Regions from separate parts of the Lapillicoccus sp. genome, predicted to be linked through region 1. Evidence: predicted binding sites of a transcription regulator. Region 1 holds the regulator's gene; the other holds the start of a gene.

Region 1 (5,173 bases):
TCCACCCTGAAAGCGTTGGGAGCTGACGGTTTCCAGGTCTCGCGGACGGACCAGGACGGCGACGTGGCCTTCGCCCGCACCGACGACGGGCAGGTCCTCGTCTCAGCCCGCCACTGATGCCGTCAGGTCCTCAGCGCGGGGACGGGCGCCGGGACGAGGCCGCGGCCCTGGGCGCTTTCGCAGAGGGCCTCGAGGGTCGCCTTCACGGCCGGCACCCGTTGCAGGTCCTCGGTCGTCACCGCATGGATCTGCCGACGGGACGCCGGCTTGAGCGGCAGAGTGACGACGTCGGTGTTGTGCGCGGCCGCCAGGATGAGATCCGGGACCAGCGCGACGCCGAGCCCCTCGCTGACCAGGCCCAGGACGGCGATGTAGTCCTCGGTCTCGAACGACACGGTCGGGCTGAATCCCGACTGCCGGGCCAGCGCGAGCAGGTGACCCCGACACCGGGGACAGCCGGCGATCCACGACTCACCGGCAAAGTCAGCGAGCTCGGCGTGGCCCTTGGCGGCCAGCGGGTGGCCCTTCGGGACCGCGAGGCGCACCTCGTCGTCGAGGAGCTTGCGGGTGACGAACATGTCGAGGTCCTCGCCGCGGGCGATCTCGCCGCCCTCGTAGGCGAAGGCCACGGCGATGTCGCACTCACCGGCCCGCAGGGCGGCGATCGACTCCGGTGGCTCGCCCTCGCTGAAGGTCACCGTCACGTCCGGAAAGCGCTTCTTGACCAGGGCCAGCGCCCGCGGCACCAACGACGCCGAGGACGACGGGAAGGCCATCAGCCGTACCCGACCCGAGCGAAGCCCCGCGATGGCAGCGACCTCCTCCTCGGCCGCGTCGAGCGCCGCCAGGACCCCGACCGCATGCCGGGCGAGGACCTGACCGGCCTCGGTGAGACGCACGTTGCGCCCGATCCGCTCGACGAGGACCGTTCCGCTGCGCTGCTCGAGGCGCCGGACCATCTGGGAGACGGCCGGTTGGGAGTAGCCCAGTGAGGCGGCAGCGCCGGTGAAGCTTCCCTCGTCGGCGATGGCGCGCATCACGCGCAGTCCGGCAGCGTCGATCATCGGCCCAGTCTATAACGTCTTGTTATCGAATCGCCACGTTCCTGCTGCTCCGGTGATCTCAGAGTCCGACGCGGATCCGGTGTCGGGCGGGTGTCAGCGATGGGTGCCCCGTTCCACCTCGGGGCCCTGCGCCGGCTCGACGAGCTGGGGTCCCCGGCGGACTGCCGACGGTGAGTGCCGTCTCCGGTGGGTCGATCATCGCCGTGCTGCGGAGCGACCCCCGTCTCACCTGGCCGGGTGAGCAGGACGCCACGCAGGCGGGGGTGGTGGGCTTCGAGGAGGCTGGTTGCCGAGCCGATGCGGGCCATGGCGTGGCACAACCTGCGCACCCCGGCACTGCTCTCGAAGGCGTGGCCCTCGCGCTCATTCATCAGGACGCCGCCGTCCGTGCGCTCGCGGACCAGTTCGTCCGGCAGCTCCCGTGGTGGTCGACTCCGTTGCGGGACAACGCCGCCGACGCGCCTCGCGCCTCCCGCACGACGAGGTGGCCGACCCGGCATACGCGCTCGCGGCCCTGCGCGACTCCGAACCGCGCACCGTGGTCGGCCGGTTCTGAGCGCCCGGAGGGGGCATTGGATACTGGAGCGGTGACCTCGAGCGCCCCGCAACCCGCGACCCCCACCGAGCCGTCGGCGCTGACCGACCTCGTGCGCCGCGGGAGCGTCGTCGTGCTCTCCGGGGCCGGTCTGTCGACCGAGTCGGGGATCCCGGACTACCGCGGGCCGGACGGGACACGACGGGTGACCCCGATGCAGTACTCCGAGTTCACCGGATCCACGGCCGCCCGCCAGCGCTACTGGGCGCGCAGTTTCATCGGCTGGCAACGCTTCTCACGCGCCGAGCCCAACGTCGGTCACCGCGCCGTCGCCCGCCTCCAGCAGCTCGGCGTCCTCGACGGCATCATCACCCAGAACGTCGACGGGCTGCACCAGGCGGGCGGGGCTCGCGACGTCGTGGAGCTGCACGGGAGCCTCGACGTCGTCGTCTGCCTCACGTGTGGCGACCGCACGGGACGGCTCGACCTCGACGAGCGGATGACCCTCGCGAACCCGGGCTTCTCCGACCGGGTCCTGGGCGTCGTGGCCGACGGGTCCAAGGTCTCCAGCCAGATCCGCCCGGACGGCGACATCGTCCTCGATGACGAGGTGGTCACGAGCTTCGTCCTGCAGCTGTGCCTCGTCTGCGGGGCAGACACCCTCAAGCCCGATGTGGTGTTCTTCGGTGAGTCGGTCCCCAGGCCCAAGGTGGAGCAGTCGTTCGCCCTGGTCGAGGCGGCCTCGTCCCTGCTGGTGCTCGGGTCGTCGCTGGCGGTGATGAGCGGCTACCGGTTCGTGCGACGGGCCGCTCGCGACGGCATACCGGTCGCCATCGTCACCTCCAGCCCCACGCGAGGTGACGCGGAGGCCACGGTGCGGATGCACACGCCGCTGGGCGAGACGCTGCACGCCCTCGTCGCCGAGCTGGCCAGCGAGGGCGTAAGAGGCGTCGACGGCTGAGTCGGCACCCGGTCCTCAGGTGTGGGGTGCTCGGATGTGGCGGGCTCAGATGCGACGCAGGACCGCGGTGACCTTGCCGAGGATCGTCGCGTGGTCACCGTCGATGGGCGAGTAGTCGGGGTTGTGCGGCATCAGCCACACCTTGCCGTTGGTCCGCTTGAACGTCTTGACGGTGGCCTCGTTGTCGAGCATCGCCGCGACGATGTCCCCGTTGTCGGCCGTCGGCTGCTGTCGCACGACGACCCAGTCACCGTCGCAGATGGCCGCGTCGATCATCGACTCGCCGACGACCTTGAGCAGGAAGAGCGAGCCCTCTCCGACGATCTGCCTCGGCAACGGGAAGACGTCCTCGACGACCTCCTCGGCCAGGATCGGACCGCCGGCAGCGATCCGCCCGACCACCGGCACGTAGGCGGCCTCGGGACGCGTGTTGCCGGAGTCGGTCTCGGTGTCGAGCTGGCCCGTGCTGAGCTGACCCGTGCTGTCGAAGATCTCGCTGGTGCCACTGTCGCCGGAGCGGTAGCCGCGCTCGCCGGCGGCGGCGTCGGGAGAGACGACCTCGATGGCGCGGGGGCGGTGGGGATCGCGGCGCAGGTAGCCCTTGCGTTCCAGCGCCGAGAGCTGGTGGGCGACGCTGCTGGGACTGGTCAGGCCGACGTCCTCACCGATCTCGCGCAGGCTGGGCGGATAGCCGCGACGGTCCACGGAGTTGCGGATCACCTCGAGCACCCGCCGCTGGCGGACGGTCAGACCGTCGCCCTGGCCGCGCTCCGGCATCTCGTGGACTGCCATGTGTCCCAACTCCTTCGTCGTCGCTGTCGTCACTGCACGGCCGGCGTCCTGTTGTTTGCGCAGGTCAGATGCCATGTCAGACCCCGGTGATGGACTACCGGACATGAGGACAGCCTACGTGTATCGAACGTCCGTTCCAAACATATGTTCGAGGCGTGTCTCGACTTTCTCGAACACCCGTGCTACACATTGTCCAAGCGTTCCATCGTACATCCGTTCGATGGACCGCTCGCCGGACCGCCACCTTCGGGCCGTCGCACCAACCGTCCCCGTCCCCGGGGTCGACGAGATGGAGGACATCATGAGTGCAGCCGTTGCATGGGAGGTCGCCCCGCTCGAGGTGCGCCCGGGCCGACCCGCCCTCCACCTCGTGCCACGCGGCAGCTCGGCCGTCGCGCGGCCCGCGGTCAAGGTCACCCGGTTCGGGCGGCTGCTCGTCACCGCCAGCACGGTCGCCATCGTCACTCTCCTCGCGCTCACCATCCTCGGGGTCGGCGCCGCCGGAGCGTCGATCGATCACCGGGTCACCGTCGACGCTGGCCAGACCCTGTCCCAGGTGGCGGCGGCCGAACTGCCGCAGCTGCCGGTATCCGAGGGTGTCGCGCAGATCCAGCTCGCCAACCACCTCAACAGCAGCCAGGTCCATGCCGGCCAGGAGCTGGCCATCCCGTCGCCCGGCTGAGGCCTCGGAACGGTCGACGTCCGCGTCGACCCCGCTGGACCTCGATCCGGCTCCCCTGACGGCTGCCAGGCCTCGACCCCCTGGTTGCCGACCTCGCGAGAGGACGAACGCCGCCCACCAACGCCGTGGGCGGCGTTCGGGCGTTCGTCACCGGCTGGACCTGTGGACAAGTGCCGGGCCACTGCTGCGTCCTGCCTAGGCTCGGATCCTTGACCGATGTGGGGAGGGGACATGTTCTTCACCGTCGATCCGGACGAGATTGGCGTGCTGGTCCGTCCGATCGCTGCTGCTGCGAATGCTGTTGCGGCCTGCGACCTTGAGGCAGATCTCGCCGTATTGGGGCTGGCGCTGCCGGGCAGCAACAGCGCCGACAGCATCCCCTCACTCGGCAGGCAGTGGGCGGCGTTGATCGTCGGGCTCAGCGAGGCGGCTTCGCTCCAGGCGGCGCGGCTCACCACTGCCAGCACGTCCTATGCCGTGAGCGAGACATCCGTGCGCGCCTCACTGTCCGGAGGCGGAGCGGAGTCGTGACCTGCTGCTCGCTGTCTGCCGAGGACCGACTGCCGTGAGGCTCACCTACGGTCAGCTGCGGCTCTGGCGGGCCGACGTGCTGGGAGAGTGCGCCCGCTCGGTGGCAGCCAACCAGCGGCGGCTGGAGGCGCTCGCCAGCCTGCTCGTCGTCAGCCCCCGCGGGGGTGGTTGCTGGGACGGGGAAGCGGCGGAGGCAGCGGCAGCACGGCATACCGAGCTGAGGGATGAGCACACGCGGGTCGTGGCCGCCGTCGTCGCCACCGCGTCGGCGTTGGACCGGGCCGCTGAGCAGGTTGCCGCGATCGCCAGGCTCGTCGAGCTCGCCGACGAGGTGGCAGGCACGCACGGGCTGACGATCACGCACTGTGGCGAGGTCGTGGAGGTGCCCGGGTGGCCGATCCCGGCGGATCCCACCGCGGCACAACAACTGTCGTCGACTCGGGAGCGGGCGCGCTGGGAGGTGCGCGACGACGTCGAGCAGTTGATCGCGCGAGCCGGTGACGTGGACGCCAGCCTCCACGCGAGTCTGGTGGCCGCCCTGAGCGGGGCCGTCGCGGCGTCCGGTGGGAGAGCTCCGGCGCCGCTCAGCCTGTCGCCGGGGGGAGGCG
Region 2 (5,173 bases), on a different contig from region 1:
GATGGCGTCCGCGAGGACCGCCTCGGGGTCCTTGTCGCCCGCCTTGAGGAAGGCGTCGGTGCGGGCGTTGAGGACGAACGGCACCCCGGCACTCGCACCGGCGGCGACCGCGGCCTCGACGGCCCGGACCGCGTCAGGCAGGGGCTTGAGCTGGTCCTCCAGGTTGGCGCCGACGATGCCCACGTCGATGGCGCGACTCACCGTGTCACCCGCGTCGCCGTACCCCGCCTCGAGGTCCGCCGTGACCGGGATGTCCACGGCGGCGGCGATGCGGCCGACGGCCGTGATCATCAGGTCCCGAGGGATCTGCTCGCCGTCGGGGTATCCGTGTGCTGCGGCGATCGAGTGGCTGGCGGTGGCCAGCGCCCGCGTGCCCGGGGTGTCGGCCACGACCCGCGCCGTGATGACGTCCCAGACGTTGACCAGGAGCAGCAGCTCCGGGGCGGTGTGCAGACGGAGGAGCTCGCGGGCCTTCTCGGCGTTGGTGGTCACGACGAGAACGTACCCCACCGGGAACACGTCGAGGTCGCCGTGACTTGGACCCTTCATGACATCCATCGCCATCATCGGAGCAGGACCAGGACTCGGGGCAGCCGTCGCACGACGCTTCGGCGCGGAGGGCTTCACCGTCGGCCTCATCGCGCGCCACCAGGGACGCGTCGACGCGCTGGCCGCGGAACTGGTCAAGAACGGCGTCCGGGCCGAGGGTTTCGTCGCCGACGTCCGTGACCCCTCGTCCATCGCCGCAGCGCTGGAGCAGGTGAGCGAGACCCTCGGCCCGATCGAGGTCCTGCAGTACAGCCCGCTGCCCCAGAAGGACTTCATGCGCCCGGTGCTGGAGACCACGCCGGCCGACCTCGTCGGACCCGTCGAGTTCTCGATCTACGGACCCGTCGCGGCGGTGCACCAGGTGCTGCCGGGGATGCGTTTCCTTGGCGAGAACCGTGGCACCATCCTGTTCGTCAACGGCGGCTCTGCGGTCAAACCCGGCCGCAACGTCACCGGCACCTCCGTCGCGTTCGCCGGCCAGGCGGCATACGCGCAGCTGCTCAACGAGGTCCTCGGCGAGGAGGGCATCCAGGTGTCGCAGCTGGTCATCGGTGGCCGGATCATCGCCGGGGACACCGAGAAGGACCCCGACGTCCTGGCCGGCCACCTGTGGGACCTGCACACCAGGCGCGACCGCTTCCGCCACCAGGTCAGCGACGACTGACCCGGCGATGCACCCGAACCCCCACCACCTGAAGGAGAACGACATGAGCACCAAGACCTGGTTCATCACCGGCACGTCCCGAGGCTTCGGTCGGGAGTGGGCGATCGCCGCACTGGAGCGCGGTGACTCCGTCGCCGCCACCGCCCGTGCCGCCGCGAGCCTCGACGACCTCGTGGCCGTCCACGGCGACAAGATCCTCCCCCTCTCGCTCGACGTGACCGACCACGACGCCGTCTTCGCCGCCGTCGCCGAGGCCCATGAGCACTTCGGCCGCCTCGACGTGGTCGTGAACAACGCCGGCTACGGCCAGTTCGGCATGGTCGAGGAGCTCAGCGAGGCCGAGTCCCGCGCGCAGATCGAGACGAACCTCTTCGGCGCCCTCTGGGTCACCCAGGCCGCGCTGCCGTTCCTGCGCGCCCAGGGCAGCGGGCACATCATCCAGGTCTCCTCCATCGGCGGCATCTCGGCGTTCCCCACGGTCGGCATCTACCACGCGTCGAAGTGGGCGCTGGAGGGCTTCAGCCAGTCGCTGGCCCAGGAGGTCGCCGGCTTCGGCATCAAGGTCACCCTCATCGAGCCCGGCGGGTACTCCACCGACTGGGGCGGCAGCTCGGCCAAGCACGCCACCGCGATCGCGGCATACGACGGGGTGCGCGAGCAGGCGGCCAACCGGCCCAGCCGGCGCGGCACGCCGGGTGACCCGGTCGCGACGAGGGGACCGATCCTCACCCTGGTGGACTCCGACAACCCCCCGCTGCGGGTCTTCTTCGGGGAGGCGCCGCTGGCCATCGCCACCGCCGACTACGAGTCCCGGCTCGCGACCTGGAACGAGTGGCAGCACGTCTCGGTCGAGGCCCACGGCGGCTCCGCGTCGTAGGCCTATCGTGTGCGGGTGCCCCGAGCCACGTCGTCTGGGCCCATCCCCGGGGGACCGGGACGAGCAACGCCGTTGCCTTGCGGGTGTCGTCGACGCGGAGCTCTGGGTCCTCGACGCGGCATACAGAGCGTGGCTCGACGCCGTGCCGCCCCACGTCGAGCTCGTCGCTCCGGGCGTGGATCGACATGTTCGAGGAACGTCCCCCCGGGGCTAGGGTCGGGCCATGAAACGTCCCGGACTCGTCGCCGTCGGTGTCCTGCTCGTGCTGGTAGGCGTGCTGTGGACATTGCAGGGCCTGGGGTACGTCGCGGGCAGCGTGATGACCGGGGTGACCGTGTGGGCCGTGATCGGCCCGGTGGTTGCCCTGCTCGGGATCCTGCTGGTCCTACGCGGCGTGCGCGGCCGACGGGACACGCCGTCGCCCTGAGCGGGGGCGCGGGGGCGGGCGCCCCCGTCGGACTGACCTGTGCACAACCTCGTGCCCCGGTCTTCGGCACGACGTAGAATAGGACACATTTTCGAGTCCATCGTCGCCCACGGAACGCCGGGGCAGCCGCCCGCCGGGACGTCCGCACCGTCGATGCTCTCGACGGTCGAGCTGGAGACCATGGTCGGGCGCCTTGCTCACCTCGATTCCGACATCGACGACACCCAGCGGATCACGCAGCTCGGGCTGCTGGAGCGGCTCAAGGGTGCGGCGGCTGCGGCGCAGGCTCGGGTGAGCGTGGACTTCGAGGCGTCGCAGCGAAGGGAGCAGGCCGCCGCCGGACTTCCTGCCGATCAGCAGGGACGGGGGGTCGCTGACCAGATCGCCCTGGCCCGTCACGACTCGAAGGTCAAGGGGTCCCGGCATCTCGGGTTGGCGAAGGCGCTCGTCAAGGAGATGCCGCACACCATGGCCGCCCTGACCTCGGGCGCCATCAGCGAGTGGCGGGCCACCATCGTGGTCCGCGAGACGGCAGTCCTCAGCGCAGCGGACCGCCGACAGGTCGACGCCCGGCTCGTGGCCGAGATGCCGCACCTCGGCGACGCGCAGCTGGCCCGGCGGGCTCGCGCCATCGGATATCAGCTCGACGCCGAGTCGGTGCTGCGCCGGGTCCGGGGAGCCATCAGGGACCGCCGGGTCAGGATCCGCCCCGCGCCGGACACGATGGCGCTGGTGACGGGGTTCCTGCCGGTGGCGCAGGGGGTCGCGGTCCACGCCGCCCTCACCGCCGCCGCCGCGAGCGCCAAGGCCCTGGGCGACGAGCGGTCAAAGGGCCAGATCATGGCGCACACGTTCGTGCAGCGCCTCACCGGGCAGACCACCGCAGACGCCGTGCCCTTCGAGGTCCAGCTCGTCATGACCGACCGGACGCTGGAGGGTGACGACACCCCCGCCCAGATCCCCGGGTTCGGTCCGGTGCCAGCGGCGTTCGCGCGCGACCTCGTCACCGGTCGCGCCGGCGGACACAGCGCCGACCCGGACCAGGCGCGCCTCGCAGAGGTCGCCCGGGTCTGGGTGCGTCGACTCTTCACCTCCCCGGCAGACGGCACCCTCGTCGCGATGGACTCCCGACGCCGCAGCTTCGACGGGTTGTTGCGGCGGTTCCTCGTCGCGCGCGACCAGGTCTGCCGCACCCGGTGGTGCGATGCGCCGATCTGCCACACCGACCACGTCCGGGCCAGCGCAGAGGGCGGCGAGACCATGGCCGACAACGGCCAGGGCCTGTGTGCGCGCTGCAACTACGCGAAGGAGCTCCCCGGCTGGCGCTGCGAGGTCGTGACCGGGCAGGGGCGCCACCGGGTGCGCACGACGACGCCGACGGGCCACAGCTATGAGTCGACCGCGCCGCCCGTCCTGGTCCTTGGCGGGTTGGCGCCACCTGGGCGGTATTCATCCGGCGACCACGATCTGCTGGACACGCAAGGAATGCCAGGTATGCCGGGAAGTCCTGGTCTGCCGGGAATCCCAGGTGGGGCCGATGAGGGAGCCCTGGTTACCGCGTTCGAGGCGCTCATTCGCGCAGCCTGATCGTGCCACCCGAGCCTGTCGAGGATCCGGGCCGCACCGTCCACAGGTCACGCACGGACCCGCGCCCTGTCTGCCTCGCGCCCTACGATGGCGTCCAGGCCGAGAGACCCGGATGAGACCCCATCAGACCCGTCGAGAGCTGAGGAGGTGGGAGTGGACTACAGCCGACCGGTGCTCGTTGACACTGTCATCGACCTCGACGACGAGGACCTCGAGCTCATTGCCGGCCCGGCGACGTTGGCCCGAGGCCTGATCTATGCCAAGCGCGGTCACGTGCTCGCCGTCGCGGCGGCCGATGGAGGCTCGCGGATCGACGGCAGCGTCCAGGGCAGCCAGGGTCGCAGCTACCGAACCACCGTCGAGCTGGTCCCCGACACCCAGACGGACGTCTCCTACTGGCGAAGCACCTGCACCTGCCCCATGGAGCACGACTGCAAGCACACGGTGGCCCTGGTCGCTGCCGCACGCTCGCGGCTGACCCCCTACCCGACGAGCGGCTCGGGCCCACGTCGGGTCACCCCGCCCCCCAGCTGGCAGGACGTCCTCAGCGGCCTGACCACCGACCCGCACGGTCCCTCACGGGCGCAGACCACCCCGTTCGGGTTGCTGCTGGAGGTCGTGCCCGCTCGCTCGCAGCCCCGCATCCGCCTCCGCCCGGTCACCCGGGGCCGGACGTCCTGGGTCAAGAACCTCGTCAGCTGGGGAAGCATCGAGCACTCCTACGCGAACCGCACCAACCTCGACCCCGAGCAGCGTCTCGTCCTCGCCGACATCGCCCAGACCTATCAGCGCCGGCACCGCAAGTACTACCTCACCCAGAACGACACGATCCACCTCGACGAGCTCGGCGCGGGCTGGTGGTCCACGCTGCACGAGGTGCACCGGCACGGCATACCGCTGCTGACGGACCCCCAGCAGATCGGCGCGGTGCACCTCGTCGAGGAGCCGGCCCGGTTCGCCCTCGACGTGTGCCGTGACGACCCGGACGGAGACGCCCACCTCGCGCCCGTGGTCAGCTTCCCCGACGAGGCGGATCTGACGGACGACGACGAGGCGACATTCATCGGCG

Evidence for each region. The regulator LexA, encoded in region 1, represses DNA repair genes until DNA is damaged. The targets are predictions, from matches to a motif close to TCGAACANNTGTTCGA.
Region 2: the regulator LexA is predicted to act here: its motif matches at 2,597-2,612, upstream of ACLL9L_RS10985 (DUF222 domain-containing protein).

Annotation. Positions count from the first base shown of each region.
Region 1 is NZ_JBKJPP010000205.1:16,303-21,475, reverse strand. It holds gene ACLL9L_RS16975 (ComEC/Rec2 family competence protein) at 1-117, shown strand, start outside; gene ACLL9L_RS16970 (LysR family transcriptional regulator) at 123-1,064, opposite strand; gene ACLL9L_RS16965 (hypothetical protein) at 1,486-1,620, shown strand; gene ACLL9L_RS16960 (Sir2 family NAD-dependent protein deacetylase) at 1,652-2,560, shown strand; gene lexA (transcriptional repressor LexA) at 2,606-3,352, opposite strand; gene ACLL9L_RS16950 (LysM peptidoglycan-binding domain-containing protein) at 3,654-4,034, shown strand; gene ACLL9L_RS16945 (hypothetical protein) at 4,266-4,565, shown strand; gene ACLL9L_RS16940 (alpha/beta hydrolase) at 4,600-5,173, shown strand, end outside.
Region 2 is NZ_JBKJPP010000127.1:25,600-30,772, forward strand. It holds gene ACLL9L_RS10965 (isocitrate lyase/phosphoenolpyruvate mutase family protein) at 1-492, opposite strand, end outside; gene ACLL9L_RS10970 (SDR family NAD(P)-dependent oxidoreductase) at 548-1,213, shown strand; gene ACLL9L_RS10975 (SDR family oxidoreductase) at 1,257-2,090, shown strand; gene ACLL9L_RS10980 (hypothetical protein) at 2,314-2,517, shown strand; gene ACLL9L_RS10985 (DUF222 domain-containing protein) at 2,671-4,104, shown strand; gene ACLL9L_RS10990 (SNF2-related protein) at 4,276-5,173, shown strand, end outside.